3 regions of the Shewanella amazonensis SB2B genome follow, and region 2 is predicted to be linked to each of the others. Evidence: predicted binding sites of a transcription regulator. Region 2 holds the regulator's gene; each other region holds the start of a gene.
What was found. Region 2 encodes sigma-54, which starts transcription at its own class of promoters, with help from an activator protein. Its sites were predicted from a motif close to GTTGGCACGNNNNTNGNNT; they were not measured.

Region 1: SAMA_RS12975 (YggN family protein) is a predicted target of sigma-54. The motif match lies at 3,333-3,351, and genes of this name have one in related genera.
Region 3: SAMA_RS12165 (FlgO family outer membrane protein) is a predicted target of sigma-54. The motif match lies at 1,839-1,857, and genes of this name have one in related genera.

The regions. Positions count from the first base shown of each region.
Region 1 is NC_008700.1:2,987,598-2,993,173, reverse strand. It holds gene mutY (A/G-specific adenine glycosylase) at 1-859, opposite strand, end outside; gene trmB (tRNA (guanosine(46)-N7)-methyltransferase TrmB) at 1,109-1,825, shown strand; gene SAMA_RS12985 (YggL family protein) at 1,856-2,182, shown strand; gene glsB (glutaminase B) at 2,186-3,100, shown strand; gene SAMA_RS12975 (YggN family protein) at 3,390-4,202, shown strand; gene SAMA_RS12970 (LysR family transcriptional regulator) at 4,525-5,466, shown strand.
Region 2 is NC_008700.1:3,662,469-3,668,044, reverse strand. It holds gene mgtE (magnesium transporter) at 1-1,112, opposite strand, end outside; gene SAMA_RS16130 (HPr family phosphocarrier protein) at 1,183-1,458, opposite strand; gene rapZ (RNase adapter RapZ) at 1,445-2,296, opposite strand; gene ptsN (PTS IIA-like nitrogen regulatory protein PtsN) at 2,293-2,736, opposite strand; gene hpf (ribosome hibernation promoting factor) at 2,739-3,026, opposite strand; gene SAMA_RS16110 (RNA polymerase factor sigma-54) at 3,057-4,538, opposite strand; gene lptB (LPS export ABC transporter ATP-binding protein) at 4,650-5,381, opposite strand; gene lptA (lipopolysaccharide transport periplasmic protein LptA) at 5,378-5,576, opposite strand, start outside.
Region 3 is NC_008700.1:2,785,492-2,791,067, reverse strand. It holds tRNA gene SAMA_RS12175 (tRNA-Arg) at 482-557, opposite strand; gene SAMA_RS12170 (flagellar assembly protein FlgT) at 612-1,787, opposite strand; gene SAMA_RS12165 (FlgO family outer membrane protein) at 2,085-2,705, shown strand; gene SAMA_RS12160 (LPP20 family lipoprotein) at 2,702-3,157, shown strand; gene SAMA_RS12155 (flagellar protein FlgN) at 3,290-3,724, opposite strand; gene flgM (flagellar biosynthesis anti-sigma factor FlgM) at 3,833-4,168, opposite strand; gene flgA (flagellar basal body P-ring formation chaperone FlgA) at 4,243-4,950, opposite strand; gene SAMA_RS12140 (chemotaxis protein CheV) at 5,154-5,576, shown strand, end outside.

The sequences.
Region 1 (5,576 bases), 670 kb from region 2:
TTTCTGCATCTAAGCCATTGGCTTCGACAAAGGCATGGAGCGCTTGCTTGCTATCAAATTGGGGGAAGCACCAGAGGCCGCCCCAGATGCCACTGGGTGGCCGCTTGATAAGCTTGACGGTGTTTGCTTGCTGCAGAATCAGCATCCAGCCTTCCCGGGCGGGAATGGTCTTTTTGGGCTTTTTACCGGGGAACTCACCCTGACGGCCGGCAAGCTGCGCCTTGCAGTCGATGGCAACGGGGCACTCACCACACTTGGGGCGGCTGCGGGTGCAGATATTGGCACCCATATCCATCATGGCCTGATTGTACTTTTGTATGTCTTCTTTGGGGGTTAGCGCTTCGGTGAGTTGCCACAGGGCGGTATCGACCCGTTTCTCGCCGGGCCAGCCTTCGATGGCGCCGTGTCGCGCCAGCACTCTTTTTACATTGCCATCGAGAATAGGATGATGCTGCCCTAAAGATAATGACAACACGGCACCTGCCGTGGAGCGGCCAATGCCGGGCAGTGCCAGCACGGCATCGAACTCGGTTGGGAACTCGCCGCCGTGCTCGTCGCGGATGAGCTGTGCGGCCTTGTGCAGGTTGCGGGCACGGGCATAGTAGCCAAGGCCGGTCCAGTGGTGCAGCACTTCATCTTCATGGGCGTTGGCAAGGTCGTTCACCGTGGGGAAGCTTGCCATAAAGCGCTCGAAGTAGGGGATAACGGTAGCCACCTGGGTTTGCTGCAGCATGATTTCCGACACCCATACCTTATAAGGCGTCTTGTTTTGCTGCCATGGCAGGCTCTTGCGGCCGTGTTTGTCGTACCACAGGACGATACGCTTTCCAAAAGGAATGCGGGCTGTTTGCTCGGACATTGAGAGAGTGAACCAATCTGACACTGATGGCTCGGCAGTGTAGCCGTGAGTGATGGCGGTCACAAGGGTTGGTGCCAAGTTGCGCCATGACGCTGGCAGCTTGGGCCACGACTGGTATACTTTTTCAGCTTCGGGGCTTGCGCTCAAAGAATAACTTTGGATAATGCCCCTTCTTTTTGATTTGTCTGTTTTTAGAAGCCTGCTTTTTGCGCCTGCGCGCAGCACAGTGGCGGGCCATGCGAGGCGAGAATGAGTGAAGTAACCACCGCAGAATTTAACGAGGATGGCGTTTATCTTCGCAAGGTACGCAGCTTTGTTCTGCGTGAAGGACGTCTTACTACCGGGCAGGCCAAGGCGCTGGAAAGCTTCTGGCCAACCATGGGTCTCGACTACAGTCCACAGGCGATTAATTTTACTGAAGTATTTGGCCGCGAAGCTGATACAGTGCTTGAAATCGGCTTTGGTATGGGTGCCTCTCTGGTTGAAATGGCTGCCAATGCTCCTGAACTCAACTTTATTGGTGTTGAGGTGCACAAGCCAGGTGTGGGCGCCTGTTTGGGGGAGGCCGGTAACGCCGGGATCTCCAATCTGCGGGTTTACCACCATGATGCGGTGGAAGTGCTGGAAAACGCCATTCCCGATAGCTCATTGGCGCGGGTGCAGCTGTTTTTCCCTGACCCATGGCACAAGAAGCGCCACCACAAGCGCCGCATCGTGCAGCCTGAGTTTGTTGAGCTTTTACGCCGCAAACTTAAGATTGGTGGTGTGTTCCATATGGCCACCGACTGGGAAAACTACGCCGAGCATATGCTTGAGGTGATGAGCGCTGCTCCGGGTTACCAGAATCAGTCTGATACTCAAACTTATGTGCCACGCCCGGACCATCGTCCACTGACCAAGTTTGAAAACCGTGGTCAGCGCCTCGGTCACGGTGTGTGGGACCTGATGTTTGAGCGTGTTGAATAATTTTATCCATCCATGAAAGAGGAAATAACCATGGCCAAAAACCGTAGCCGTCGTCTTCGTAAAAAGCTGCGTGTGGACGAGTTTCAGGAACTGGGTTTCGATGTACGCTGGGTGTTTGATGACAGTGTTGCTGAGGCTGAAATTGATGCCCTGGTGGATAAGTTTATCGACGAAGTGATTGAGCCTCGCAAACTGGGCTTCCACGGTGGTGGTCACAAGGATTGGGAAGGTATCATTGCCACCCAGTCACTGGGCAAGTGCACCGATGAAGACCGCGCCGCTGTGAAGGCATTCCTTGAAGGCCAGAAAGTGGCCAAAGTGGAAGTATCCGACCTGTACGATCTGTGGTGGGATTAATCCATGCTTGAGCAGGCTCTGCTTGACGACCTGGTCGCCAAAGTTAGACCCTTGCTTGGGCAGGGCAAGGTGGCGGATTACATTCCGGCCCTTGCCCGGGTCTCCCCCTATAAGTTGGGCATTGCGGTAACCACCATTGATGGTACCACCCTGGGGGCGGGCGATTGGCAAGAAGCCTTTTCCATTCAAAGTATTTCCAAAGTATTCAGCCTTACCGGCGCAATGATGCTCTATGAAGAGCGTGAGATTTGGTCGCGGGTAGGTAAAGAGCCGTCAGGTCACTCTTTTAACTCGCTGGTTCAGGTTGAACTTGAGCGGGGCATTCCACGTAATCCCTTTATCAACGCCGGCGCTCTGGTGATAGCCGATTTGTTGCAAAGCCGCTTGGGTGCGCCCAAACAGCGGATGCTGGAAATAGTGCGTATGCTGAGCCAGAACCACAAAGTCTGTTATGACAAGGTGGTGGCCGACTCTGAATACCAGCACAGCGCCCGTAATGCTGCCATCGCCTTTTTGATGAAGTCTTTCGGCAACTTCCATAACGATGTGGACAAGGTGCTCCGAAGCTATTTCCATTACTGCTCACTCTCCATGAGCTGTGCCGATCTCTCCCGCGCCATGGTGTATCTGGCCAACCAGGGCGTTAGCCTGGATGGCAATGAGGTGGTATCGCCCACCCAAACCCGGCGCCTGAATGCGCTGCTTGCCACATCAGGGCTCTATGATGGGGCAGGGGAGTTTGCCTACCGCGTGGGTATGCCGGGTAAAAGCGGTGTGGGTGGCGGAATTATTGCGGTGATCCCCGGCGACATGTCGGTATGTGTGTGGTCGCCGGCCCTCGATGCCAGTGGTAACAGCTTGGCGGGTACCCGTCTGCTTGAGCTGTTGGCACAGGAACTTGGCCGTTCAATCTTCTGATCGTGCTGTCTTTTTAATTTGCTCTACCCCCGTGGCCTTTCTGATTTGAGGAAGGCCATTTCCTTATTTCGGCAACTTATCTGCCGCATTTTCAATCTTGGCTAACATCAATTGGTGAAAAGCTTCACTTTTTGGTGATATCTCTCACTTTCCTGCCTGGTGTTCTCCAGATAAAGCGCCCACCATATCCAGTAATGGATGTTATGTTGTTTTAAATTAATGACTTAATAAAGTTGGCACATCCTTCGCTATATCAAAAAATATAAATCAAGACGCAAGGATAGATGCGATGAAAACCAAAAACCTTATCACCGGTGTAGCCCTGGCCACTCTGATTGGCGTGACTGTAGCTGTTCCTGCGAAAGCGCAGGGGATCAGTACCGACAACTGTGACGTTAACCTCAACTACGACATTTCTGTCGAGCCGAAAAAGCTGGTGCTGAGCCAGAAGGGTGATGAGTTTTATCGCTTCGAGCCGGGCAAACTCTTTGTGGACGGAAAGGAAGTCAAGCTCAATGCCGAGCAGCGTGCCCTTGTGGACAACTATGCCGACTCACTGGCAAACCAGGTGCCTGAATTTGTAGCCTTGGTAACCGATGCCATCACCCTCGCCAGCACAGCAGTAAATACAGCCCTCACTCCGCTGCTGGGCGATGAGACCAGCGCCCGCGTGGCAGAGCTGATGGACAATGTGAATGAGCGACTCGGTGAAGTCATGCACAAAGATGGCGACAGCTACTACGTGGGCGTGACCGACGGCTCTATCGATGAAGTGTTCGACAAGGAGTTCGAGCGTGAAATTGAAAATCTGGTGCAGGACTCTGTTGGCACTCTGATGATTAAACTCGGTACCGAAATCCTGTCGTCCGAAGGTGATAGCTTTGAAGCCAAGATGGATGCCTTTGGCAAGAAAATGGAAGCCATGGGCGAACAGATTGAGCGTGAAATGGAAAGTCAGTCAAAGACCCTTGAAGCGCGCGCCACCAAAGTATGTGACCAGTTTGAAACCTTACTGGCACTGGAGTCTGAACTTCGCACCAAGGTGCCTGCACTGTCAGAACTTGAGATTTCTGACCGTAAAGAAGCTCAGCTTCGCGAGTAAGTTACACCCGGGCTTGCCCTTGACTCTCTCAAGGTAACCCATGCGATACCCAATTTGACATCCCTTTGGTTCTTCCTTGAACGTTTGGCCCCATCCCTGGGGCCCTTTTTTTGCCGTTTAATGACCAGCCACATTAAGCCGAAACTGGAGACTCGGCGGCGATTTTTGTTATACTGCTAAAAAATAACAAAAAACCAGACTCAAACTGGCTTCCTGACTCTACCCTAACGTGCTTTTTTGGTATATCTGATTGATTATCATTGGTTTGTCCCGTTTTCCTCCCTTGGCGAGGACAGGCTGAACTTAGCTTAAGGCCACCTTCATGTTAGAACTGTTAGAACCCATTGCTATTTTTACCCATGTAGCCAGAGCCGGCAGTTTCAGCGCCGCGGCAAGAAAACTCGGGATTTCCAAATCCAAGGTGAGTACCCAGGTGGCCGATTTGGAACATAAACTGGGGGTTCAGCTTATTCAGCGTACTACCCGCAGTTTGAGCCTGACCGAGGCCGGACATCTGCTGTATGTACAGGGTGAAGAGTTGCTGCGCGATGCCGATCAGGCAGTCGCCAGCGTTCATAACCTCAATGATGCTACCCGTGGGGTCTTGAAAGTCGGTATCTCCCAATCCTTCGGTACCATGCACATTATTCCGGCCTTGCCTGAGTTTATGGCAAGACACCCAGAGCTTGAGCTGCAGGTGAGTCTGCTGGACCACAAAGTGGATGTGGTTAGCGAAGGCCTGGATCTGTTGCTGACCATGTCTGAGCAATTGCCTCTTGGTATGGTTGCCAGACCTTTAATGAAGTGTCAGTTCCTGCTGGTGGCCTCTCCCGAGTACATTGCCCGCCATGGTGAGCCAAGCCGCCCCGAGCAGTTGGTTGATCATAATTGTCTCGTGTATCACGGTGAGTGGCATGAACACAGTGTATGGCAATTCAAACGTGGCGATGATTACTGTGAAATAGGCGTTTCGGGTAATTTCCGGGTAGACAATGCACCGGCGCTCAAGTCGGCAGCTGTCAGCGGGCTCGGCGTTGTGTATCTCGCCAGTTATCTGATGGAAGATGAAATCAACAAGGGCACCCTGGTGCCTCTGCTGCGTGATTGGCAGCTGACCCATCACCTGCCATTGCAGGCAGTTTATCCCCGCCGTAAACATCTGGCACCCAAGGTAAGTTCATTCATCGACTTCATAAAAAATCACATAGGTACACCGCCATACTGGGATGCGCCTTATCAGTCACTGTATGACGAACGGCGATAATTTTAAAATTCATTGTTCGCAATAATAGATAATAGTGTGACCTCGGTATTTTATTGTGAATTATTTGGTTAATAATCAATAATTTGAGTATTCCCTAAAGCCGGCTTTCA
Region 2 (5,576 bases):
CCGTTGAGAAAACCGATGGCAAGCTCCTTGCCGATAAGCCAGCGGGAGTTACTCTGGCCTATGTGGCCCAGCGCCATACCCCTAATCACCAATGCCAGGGTCTGATTGCCGGCCACGCCACCCATGCTGGGCACTATGGTCATCAGGATGGCGATGGTGGCGAACTGCTCCAGGGTCGATTCAAACAGGTTGCTGACCGACGCAGCCAGCAGGGCGGCGAACAGATTAACAGTGAGCCACAATGAGCGCCGGAAACTGCTTTTGAGGACGGGACCAAAGGTGTCTTCATCGTCGTCCATACCGGCCATCCCCATCATTGAGTGTTCGGCATCTTCCCGGATGACATCCACCACATCGTCGATGGTGATTCGCCCCAGCAGCTTGCCCTCTGCGTCTATCACGGGCGCTGACACCCAGTCGTGGCGCTCAAACAGGGCCGCAGCCTCGGTATCCGACATGGTCGCGGGAATCCCCTCAATGTCGGCATCGATAAGCTCACGAATGGGTGTGGAGGGGCTGCAGGTGAGCAAGGCGGTGAGCTTTACCGCCCCGAGCAGCACATCGTGTCTGTCTACCACATAGAGCATATCGGTGGCCTCGGGCAGCGAGCCGAGCTGGCGCAGGTAGCGCAGTATCACATCCACATTCACGTCGGGGCGTATGGTCACAGTGTCGGTATTCATGATGCCGCCGGCGGTTTCTTCCGGGTAGGAGAGTGCCTGCTCGGCGCGACTGCGGTCTTGAATCGACATGGATTGCAGCACCTGCTTGTAGAGGCTGTCGGGCAGGGAGCGCAGTATGTAGGCCAGATCGTCGGTGTCCAGGCCTGCGGCAGCGCGGGCGAGGCGCTCGGGGCTCATCTGGCGGATAAACTTGTCTTTCATCTCTTCGCCGAGCTCTTCGAGGACCTCACCGGCAAGCTCGGGGTCGATAAGTTGCCACAATACCTGACGGGTACGGGGAGGAGAGGATTCGAGCACCAGTGCGATATCGGATGCGGCCATGTTCAGCAGCATCTGGCGCACATGCACAAACATACCGCTGCCCAGGGCCTCATTGAGCTGATTCAGCAACAGCTCGGTTTGCTCGTTATCCAGAAGTTCGACAGCCATCGCTTTCCCCCAAGAGATGAATTGGGGGATATATTAGCAAATTTAATGGGATGGACGAAGTGAAGCCGGGTCAGCAGTCTTCGTCGAAGCGGGCGTTGATAAGGTTACACACGGCATCCATGGCCTGCTCGGCGTCTTCCCCTTCGGCGATAATATGGATGGTTTTGCCCATTCCGGATTCGAGCATCAGGAGACCCAGCACGCTGGCGGCCGAAGCCTGTTTGGCGCCCTGAACCAGCGTCACGCTGGCCTTGAATTCCGACGCCAATACCGCCAGCTTGGTGGCAGCGCGGGCATGCAGGCCCAGTTTATTGACTATGGTGACGTCACGTTCAAGCTTTGGCATTCAGTTCCCGATGGCGGGCCTCAACCTTGTGGTGAGAGTTGGCGAAGCGCTTGGCAAGCTGCTCGGCAATATACACAGAACGGTGTTGACCACCGGTGCAGCCAATGGCAATGGTGAGGTAGCTGCGATTGTTACGCTCCAGGTGGGGCAACCAGGTTTCCAGCAGGTTTTCGATTTGCCAGATGTACTTGTTGACCAGCACCTGACGTTCCAAAAACAGCTTAACCGGCTCATCGAGGCCAGTGAGGGGCCTCAGCTCGGGTTCCCAATGGGGATTGGGCAAGAAGCGGGCATCAAACATGAAGTCTGCTTCTGTGGGCATGCCGTGCTTGAAACCAAAGGATTCGAAGATGATCACCAGCTCTTTGTCTGTGCGACCAAGTAGTATCTGCCTGACAGCATCAGCCAGTTCATAGACATTCAGATTGGAGGTATCGATGAAGTGGTCGACCATATTGGAAATGGGCGCCAGCATTTTGCCTTCGAGCTTGATAGCTTCCTGCAATGAGACCTTGCTGCGGGACAGGGGGTGCAAACGGCGGGTTTCACTGTAGCGTTTGAGCAGCACCTTGTCGCTGGAATTGAGGAAAAAGCTGGTGAGTTCGACGCCTTCGGGGAGCCTTGCCAGCTCTTTTTCGAGGGCCTTTTCCTGCTCCGGCATATTGCGGATATCGATGCTGATGGCGACCTTGTCGTTATTACCCTTAAGCTGGGCAAGCAAGGGCCCAATCAGCTGTAATGGCAAATTATCGACGCAGTAGTAGCCCAAGTCTTCCAGTACCCTGAGGGCTACCGACTTTCCGGAGCCAGAGCGCCCGGAGACTATAACGAGTTTCATCCGATGATTACCTGGTAAAGTTCCTTTTCATCGTGGCTTTTACGCAGCTGCTTGAGGATCTGCTTGTCATTCAGCTTTTCGGCCATAGCGGCCAGGGTGCTGAGATGTTGCTGACACTGGTCCGACGGCACCAGCAAGGCAAACAGAATGTCCACAGGTTGCTTGTCAATGGCGTCATAACCAATGGCTTCTTCACACTTGATCAGCACAGCTAAGGGCTTATCTATAGTGCCAAGGCGTCCATGGGGAATGGCAATACCATTACCAATACCTGTGCTACCCATTTTTTCACGGGCCAGCAGGCTTTCGAATATCTCTTGAGACGAGAGGGAGGGATTCTGGGCAGCAGCGAGATCGCTAATCAGCTCCAGCACCTTTTTCTTGCTGCCCGGAGTGGCACAGCTAGTGCACTCCGGCGCCAGGATGGTACTTAGTTCCATCGTTAATGTTTGGTCAGTTTCTCTTTGTGTTTAATAACCTGACGGTCCAATTTATCAATTAGGGCGTCAATGGCGGCGTACATGTCTTCATGTTCTGAAGTGGCGAATACCTCGCCACCGTTGAGGTGAAGCTTGGCTTCTGCGATTTGCTGCAATTTCTGAACATTGAGAACAACGTGGACATTATTGATCTGTTCGAAATGACGTTCAAGCTTGGAGAACTTGCTCTCTACGTAGTTACGCAGTGAATCAGTGATTTCGATATGATGCCCAGTCAGATTGATTTGCATAGACACTTTCCTCCAAAGACCTTGGGTGGGTTATAAACTCTTACGTTGGTTTGACGGTGGGATCAACATCGCCTCTCGGTATTTGGCGATGGTGCGTCTAGCAACGTTGATTCCTTGTTCTGCCAGAAGTTCCGCCATTTTGCTGTCGCTCAATGGTTTCTTCTGATTTTCTGCTGCCACCAGTTTCTTGATAAAGGCGCGGATGGCAGTAGATGAGCATTCTCCGCCATCTTCGGTCCCGACGTGGCTGGAGAAAAAATACTTGAGTTCAAAGATACCCCTTGGGGTATGCATGTATTTTTGGGTAGTGACCCGTGAGATGGTGGATTCGTGCATCTCTACCGCTTCGGCGATATCGTTGAGCACCATGGGTTTCATGGCTTCTTCACCATACTCAAAAAAGCCCTGCTGGAACTGCACTATGCAATTGGCGACTTTCAGCAGGGTGTCGTTGCGGCTCTCCAGGCTCTTGATAAACCACTTGGCCTCTTGCAAATGCCCGCGGATAAACTGGCTGTCAGCCTGGTTGCGACTGGTGCGCGCCATGGCGGCATATTGCTGGTTCACACTCAGTTTAGGCATACAATCGGGATTAAGCTCTACAACCCAACGGCCATTTTTTTTACTGACCGAGACATCCGGAATAACATACTCGTCCTTGGTGCTGGTCACCGACTCACCGGGACGGGGATTCAGCCCCTGAATAAGGACGATTGCGTCTCTGAGTTCTTCTTCCTTGAGGCGTGTTTTTCGCATCAGGGTGCGGAAGTCGCGGTTGGCAATCAAGTCCAAATGGTCACGGATAAGCAGCTTGGCGTTGTCCAGGTGGGGGGTATCCGCCGGAAACTGCCCAAGTTGAATGAGCAGGCACTCTGCCAAATCACGGGCAGCCACCCCGATTGGGTCGAAGTGTTGAATGCGTTTGAGCACGGCCTCAACTTCGTCAAGCTCCACTTCGTCATCGCCCACGGCCTCGAGAATTTCCTCCAGGCTTTGGGTCAAGTAACCTTTGTCATCGATGGCATCTATGATGGCAGTGGCAATGGCCAGATCGGTATCGGAAAAAGGGGTGAGATTTTTTTGCCATTCGAGATGTTCGTAGAGGCCTTCGCTGGTTTCGCCCTGAAACGGCATATCATCTTCGCCACGGATCCCGGGGCCAGACACGGGGGCAGCCGTAAAGACTTCATCCCAGGTGGTATCCATCGGGAGCTCGTCCGGCATGGACTGCTGATTGATGGCGTCTGAGGTTTCCAGCGAGGCACTGTCCGTGGTGTCGTTTGAGACGGACTCCTGGCTGAACTGGTCATCAAATTCTTTATCGCCGCCGTCGGCATCAAACTGATCGCTGCCCAGTTCGTCGTCCAGCTCCAACAGTGGGTTGGCGTCGAGGGCTTGCTGAATTTCCTGTTGCAGTTCAAGCGAAGAGAGTTGAAGCAGACGAATGGCCTGCTGCAACTGTGGCGTCATTGTGAGTTGTTGTCCCAGTTTTAGCTGGAGCGACGCTTTCATTGTACTGCGAATCCTTCACTAAATTATTCAGGTAGAAAGCTTTTCTATCAGGTTATCCGGTGATTTACCACCCTGATTATCCGGATATGAGAAGGGGGCTTTGTTAATTAACTATAGCCTGAATTGCTCACCCAAGTACACTGCACGCACCTGCTGATTGTCGAGGATTTCGGCAGGAGTGCCTTCGGCAATCAAATCGCCATGGCTGACGATATAGGCTTTTTCGCACACATCGAGGGTTTCTCTCACGTTGTGGTCGGTGATAAGCACACCAAGGCCACGATTCTTCAATTGCTCGATGATCTTTTTGATGTCGATAACGGAAATGGGGTCTACCCCGGCAAAAGGTTCATCCAACAGGATAAATCTGGGGTTTGCGGCGAGCGCCCGGGCTATCTCGACCCGGCGACGTTCGCCACCTGAGAGTGACATGCCCAGATTGTCACGAATGTGGGTGATGTGAAACTCTTCCAGCAGTTGCTCCAAGGCCTCTTCACGCTCATCGGTGTTCAGCTCTTTACGCATCTGCAACACGGCCATGATGTTGTCGCGCACCGACAGCTTGCGAAAGATGCTGGCTTCCTGTGGCAGATAGCCAATGCCCTTGCGTGCCCGCAGATGCATGGGATCCAGCGTCAGGTCATCATCATTGATGTGTATGCTGCCCTTGTCACTCTGTACCAGACCCACCACCATATAAAAGGTGGTGGTTTTACCGGCACCATTGGGGCCCAACAAGCCGACCACCTGGCCGGTATTGACGGTGAGGCTGACGTTTTTGACAACCTGGCGGTTTTTGTAACTCTTGGCGAGGTTACTGGCCTTCAGGGTCAGTTGGGTCATTGCTGCTTCTCTTGCTGGGGTTGCTCTGTCTTAACTTTATCCTGCAGATCCTGCTGGTAATTTTCGGGCTTGATGATGGTGATAACCCGGTCGTCTTTTTTACCGCTGCTTTGGGACGTGAGCTGCTGCTTTTCGATATCGTAAACGATGGAGTCGGCGCTCACCTGGCTGCCATCCTGCTCGACCTTGGCGTTG
Region 3 (5,576 bases), 880 kb from region 2:
ATCTAATCAGCAAAGACTCCGGCCTTGGGTCATTACCCCGACAGGACGGGACTTAGAGAGAGTGAGTCACCATGGTCGACCTAAGGTGAGCCCTCAGCATATTTCCTGAGATGCGGTATTTTAACAAACACATTGCTCAAGCTGGTAGCCAAGCTGAAGGTCACGCCAATTTCAGGCATATCCCCGCAAGTGACCGTCGACTGCAAGGATGCTGTCGTCGAGCTTACTTGGATGTGCTTGCAGCGTGTCACTTGGGGGGGATTTACGAAAGCCCACTGCAGGTGATTGATTACACCCCACACCGGAAGTTGTAACCAAAAAAGAGATAACCACCGTGCAAGCGGTAGATAGGCGTTACAGTTAACACAAAAGGCTCTGTCAGCGAGTAAAGAAGCGGAATTGAATCATCGGAGTCGACAGAGAAAAGAGGAACTGAAAGAAAAGCTTGAAACTTGTGCAAGCAGTCACAAGCAGAAGTGACTGGTCTCCCCACAGGGACTCGAACCCCGATCGGTCGCTTAGGAGGCGACTGCTCTATCCTGTTGAGCTATAGGGAGACCCGCTGATTATACCTATTTTACCTTTGATTAAAAGTCTTGATATTTAACTGGTTAATTCTTGTTCTGCCCGGTTTTTATCGCAATATCGCTTACCTGGATGTTGTCGACGCTGCCAAGACCAGAGAGTTCGGCGCGGGCACTGTCTTCGGTGATCTGGGTTATGCTGATGGTTGTTTTAGTGTTGTTCCCGGTGGCGCGGGTCTCGTTTAGCCTGTCTGGAATGTGTTTGGCGAGCACGACTGCGAGTTCATCCCCCACCTTGATGCCATGACGGCGGCCCAAATTCAGGATCAGGGTTTGCCCCTGCCTGGCAACAATTTGCCCCAGTACAGGTCGGCACAGCAGTGCCTTGTCGAGTTCTTTTATCGCCTGTACCAGCAGTTTATCCACCGCCATGCCGTAGGCGGAGCGCCAGAATCTGTCATGGGCAGGAGAGACCTGCTCAGTACGCTCAAACTCCCAGGGAGCAGAGGTGTTGAACTCGTCACGCCAGATAATTTCGCCACTGATCCCCTGGAACAGGGTGAGGGTAAGGGCAAATTGGCGCTCGGGAGCGTCTGTTATCAGACCAAAATAGCTGCTCTGTGCAGGTTCGGTAGAGACATCGGTGATCTGCGGGACCAACACGTATTGGCTGTCGCTTGCCATGGCAAGGTAACCCGGCAAACGATAGCCGGGGGCGGCAAGTTGTCTTGCGTCCAAATCAAGCCGTGCGCCCGGTCGCAAGTTGGCGAAGGCCGCGCCTGAGGTACTGTCCAGTCTGCGGGCGAGCTGCTGGGATACGGCTGCTCCCAGACTGTTTATCTGCCCCTGTGCCAATTGGCTGCGGTGACTCACTGCCGCTTCCGGCAATAAGATTGCGGCTTTCAGATGTGTACTCTGGCACTGACTTTGAGGCGCTTCCATCAGCTCGACCCGCAATTGTACCCGTAAGCGGTTGTTTTCAATCTGCTCACTGATGAGTTGTACGGGCCCGGTCATCAGTTGTTGCATCAGCTGGGTGCTGGTATCAATGAGATGGCCATCGACCATATGTTGACTGGATTCAATGCTGACACCTGCTTGCAGGCTTGCATAGCTGACGGCCTGTTCTATCGCTTCTGCACGTGCTTTGGTGATGTTGCCATTCACAATCACAGCCTCGCCCTGAGCCGTCACCCAGTCGGCTTGTGCCTGAATGCTCACAAGGAGCGCACTGAATACAAGGGCGGATTTTATCAATCCCATATGCCTGTCCTGCCACATCTCAAAGGGTTGAGGTTTCCATCCGTCGATGTCTTTGGCACAAGGCGTGCAAGCCACTTTATGTTGCCGCGGCACTGGTTTGAGACTGGATGGTTCTGTCGTGGTATGGGCTAAGCAAGTTACGTGCCGCCATCGGCATTCCCTCAGGTGGGATTATGGAGTTTTGAAGTAAAGTAATTGCCACAGTTGCCGATAGTTGTGTAATGGATTGGAAAACCTGGTACTGGGTTCTCTTATTAACTTATATTAAATCATGGAGTTGACTCTATGAAGGCGCGAATGTTCACAACTCTGGCACTCGCTTTTGTCTGGTTGCCCGCAATGGGACAACCCAAAGTTCCCCAGAGTGTATCCTATGGGAACGAAGGCTATCCTCAACGGGAGCAAGTCAATGTTCTGGCACAGCAGATAGTCAATGAGCTACTGCTGACCAATGACGTACTTTCCTCCACCGATCCCATCGTGGTTGCGACACCGGTTAACGTGGATGACATGGTCCATAGTGGCAGTTTCGCTCGCCAGCTACAGCAGGGAATGATGGCGGCGCTTCACGCCCGGTATTTTAACGTAGTGGATACCGCCATTAGCCAAACCCTGAGAGTTACAGAGCAAGGGGACTTGTTGCTGAGCCGCGATTGGCAAAAGCTGCGGGACACTGCCCAGACCCAGCATGTGCTGGTGGCCACTTACAGCCTGGGACGTGATGGCATGACAGTAAACAGTCGCCTGGTCGACATTGCCAATAACCGGGTGGTGGCAGCCTCACAATCGTTCAGTCGTCCGGGCGATCTCAGAGATTACCTGGGTTACTCTCAGCAAGTGGTCTCCAAAGACGGGCTATTGTATCGCTATGAAGCGCCTGGATTGGACAGAGTCACTCTGCTTGGAGAAGACAAATGAAAAAGTGGATTTACACCTGTTTGGCGTTGGTGTTTTTAGCCGGTTGTGCAAGCAGTGATGACCGTTATGTACAGTGGGAAACAGAGGCGCCTGCCAGTTTTCCCAAGTTGACCGCTATTGGTTACGCGCCTTTGGCAACCCAACCCGCCAAAACCCAGGCCGAAAAGGTGTTAATGGCGATGCAGGCCTCCAAACTTGCGGCATACCGAGAGCTGGCAGAGCAGGTTTACGGTCAAAAAATCAGTGCCGGCGCCAGCGTGAATGATTGGGCCATGGGCAGTGACAGCATTAAAGCGTCAGTATCGGGCGTGATAAGAGGAGCCAGAGTGGTCAAGGCTTATCCAGTTGGCGAGCATTATGTGACTGAGCTGGAACTGGATTTTGCTCGTGTGTGGGATATCTATCAGCAGCAGAATCGTCCCTCGAAGGTGAAGGAAGTGACTTACTTTTAAGGTGGACATCCCTGTTGATGGTAACCGCGTTGTAAAAAAAGCCCCTGAGAATGGGGCTTTTATATTGGGCGTTTTGTAGGGTATTTCGCCTGGGGGCGCAGGTAGAAACGAAGTGTGTATGGCCCGGGCGCATCAAACTTCGATGCTGCTGCCCAAGGTAGAGATGGTCGATGTTTTACCCTTATCCGTGTAGGTAAGAGAACTTGCGTTACGACTTACCTGTAGCGCCTGTGCCAGTCGGTTAACACTGGCCTGACTGTGCTCGATGAGCTGCGCGTTGGCTTCGTTTTCGTGCTTACAGCGTGCAAGTGTGTGTTGTATCGACTCTACCTTGGCTGCCAGGGCGTTATCGCTTGTCAGCAGGCTGTGACCTGGATGAGCCGCCATTGCATCATCATTTTGCTTCAGTCGTAACAGGGCAGATGACTTGTGCTCTGCGATGGCCATCAGCTCAGAAGCGTTTTGGGCAATCAAGGCTGCACGTTCAGCTGCCATAGCGGCCAGAAGTTGCTCCAGCAGGCTTTGTTGCGCATCGAGCAACTGATTGAGTTCATTGACGTGGTCCATGGTGTTGCATCCCGGTTTTATTGACATCAGGGGTAGTAATAAATGAATGCAAAAAGCCGGCCATAATCAAATGGCCGGCTTTGGATGTTTCCCAATCCGTGCTGAAAATCAGGCGTCGCGGCCCAATTCCTGTAATTCTGCTTCAAAGCTGGCGATATTGGCCGCGAGCTTCTCAGGGTCAATTTTATAACGCCCTTCCGCTATGGCTTGCTTGATTTCGGCCACTTTCTTTTGGTCAACTTCAGGCAGAGAAGACAGCTTTGACTGCACGCTTTGCAATTGCTGAGCCTGACTGGTGATCATCACCGAGTCGGCCTTTTGAGGTACCTGTGGCTGCGCGGTTTGAGCTGCCGATGCCTGGGCAGTGCGGGCACTGGTCAGTGGACTGCTGGTGTTGCCGACGCGGTTGGACGCGGCATTGTTTTTGGGTAATTCGATGGCCATTTCGGGCTCCAGTGTCACGGATTTGGGTTTCTTGTGATTATTATCGGCCGCAGCCAGCAAAGCTTTAGGGTATTTTACATTTTGACTTCCACTTCGCCAACGCCAATGACAGTAGCCTCTAATACCCTGTCTGAATTGATATTTTTAATCCTAATCCTATCGCCTTCGTTTCCATCGGCCAAGGCCTCTCCCTGGGTTTTTATCTCAAAGCTGGCCGATTTTGCGTATATGGTTACTGCATCTCCCTTGCACACAAAACACAGGTTGTCGGCAAAAATGGGGGCGTCCTGAGGGATCCGGCGCTTCACCCGAGACCCATAGAGGGGCTGTAAGTGCGAAAACTGTTGGCCACGCAGCAGTGTTTTGTCGACATATCTGACTTCTATGCTCTCTGCGTCCAGTAAATCACCATTACCGAGCGGGCGTTTAGCCACCACCACAGGGAAAAGCACTTCTGCGCGTACTGAAAGGTACATCTGCCAAGGATAGTCCAGATCCGGGCTAACACAGCTGATGCGCACCGTATTGTTTCGGGAAATAGGTCTGTCGGTGGCAAGTCTTGCTGATACAGGTCCTTCACATCGAGGCAGATTACCTCGGCTTTCCAGGCTTTGGGCTTGTACGCTGATTTTGGCATTGGCCGGTGCATCAATTTTTTCAATAACCACGGCTTCAGCCGCCGATGCGATGGCCGATATACTCGGGGTATGAGGTTCTTCTGCGATTGATACCCTGGGTAACAACGTCAGAATCACCAAAACTTGTGCTAACTTTACTTTCATAATGAACAGACTAGCGTGTGGCGCCAGATTACACCTATACTTTCATTCAGCACCAAAGTACCTCGTCCAAGCGCTTAGACGGGCCGTCAGAAGTTTGACGAAGTTGGGGCAAGGGTTGTCGGTGACAATAACAAAAGCAAGTTACATGCCTATGCTCCGAGGTGTTCGGGGCGTCATTCCATCAAGACCACTAAGGCGAACTTATGTCGAGCATTCTTGAGTCAGTCAACAAGCGTACCCAACTGGTGGGGCAAAACCGATTGGAGCTGCTGCTGTTCAAGCTGAACGGCCGTCAGCGCTTCGGTATTAACGTCTTTAAAGTAAAAGAAGTATTGCAGTGCCCCCCCCTGACCGGATTACCCAAGCTCAATCCTTTCGTGCGCGGTGTGGCCCATATTCGTGGAACCACCATTTCTGTGATTGACCTCAGCGCGGCCACCGGTGGCAAACCCATAGAGAACATTCAAAACTGCTTTATTATTATCTCTGAATATAATCGCAGTGTTCAGGGTTTTTTGGTGAATTCAGTCGAGCGCATCATCAACATGAACTGGGAAGCCATAATGCCGCCGCCCCAGGGGGCGGGTCGCTACTCCTATTTAACAGCGGTCACTGAGATTGATGGA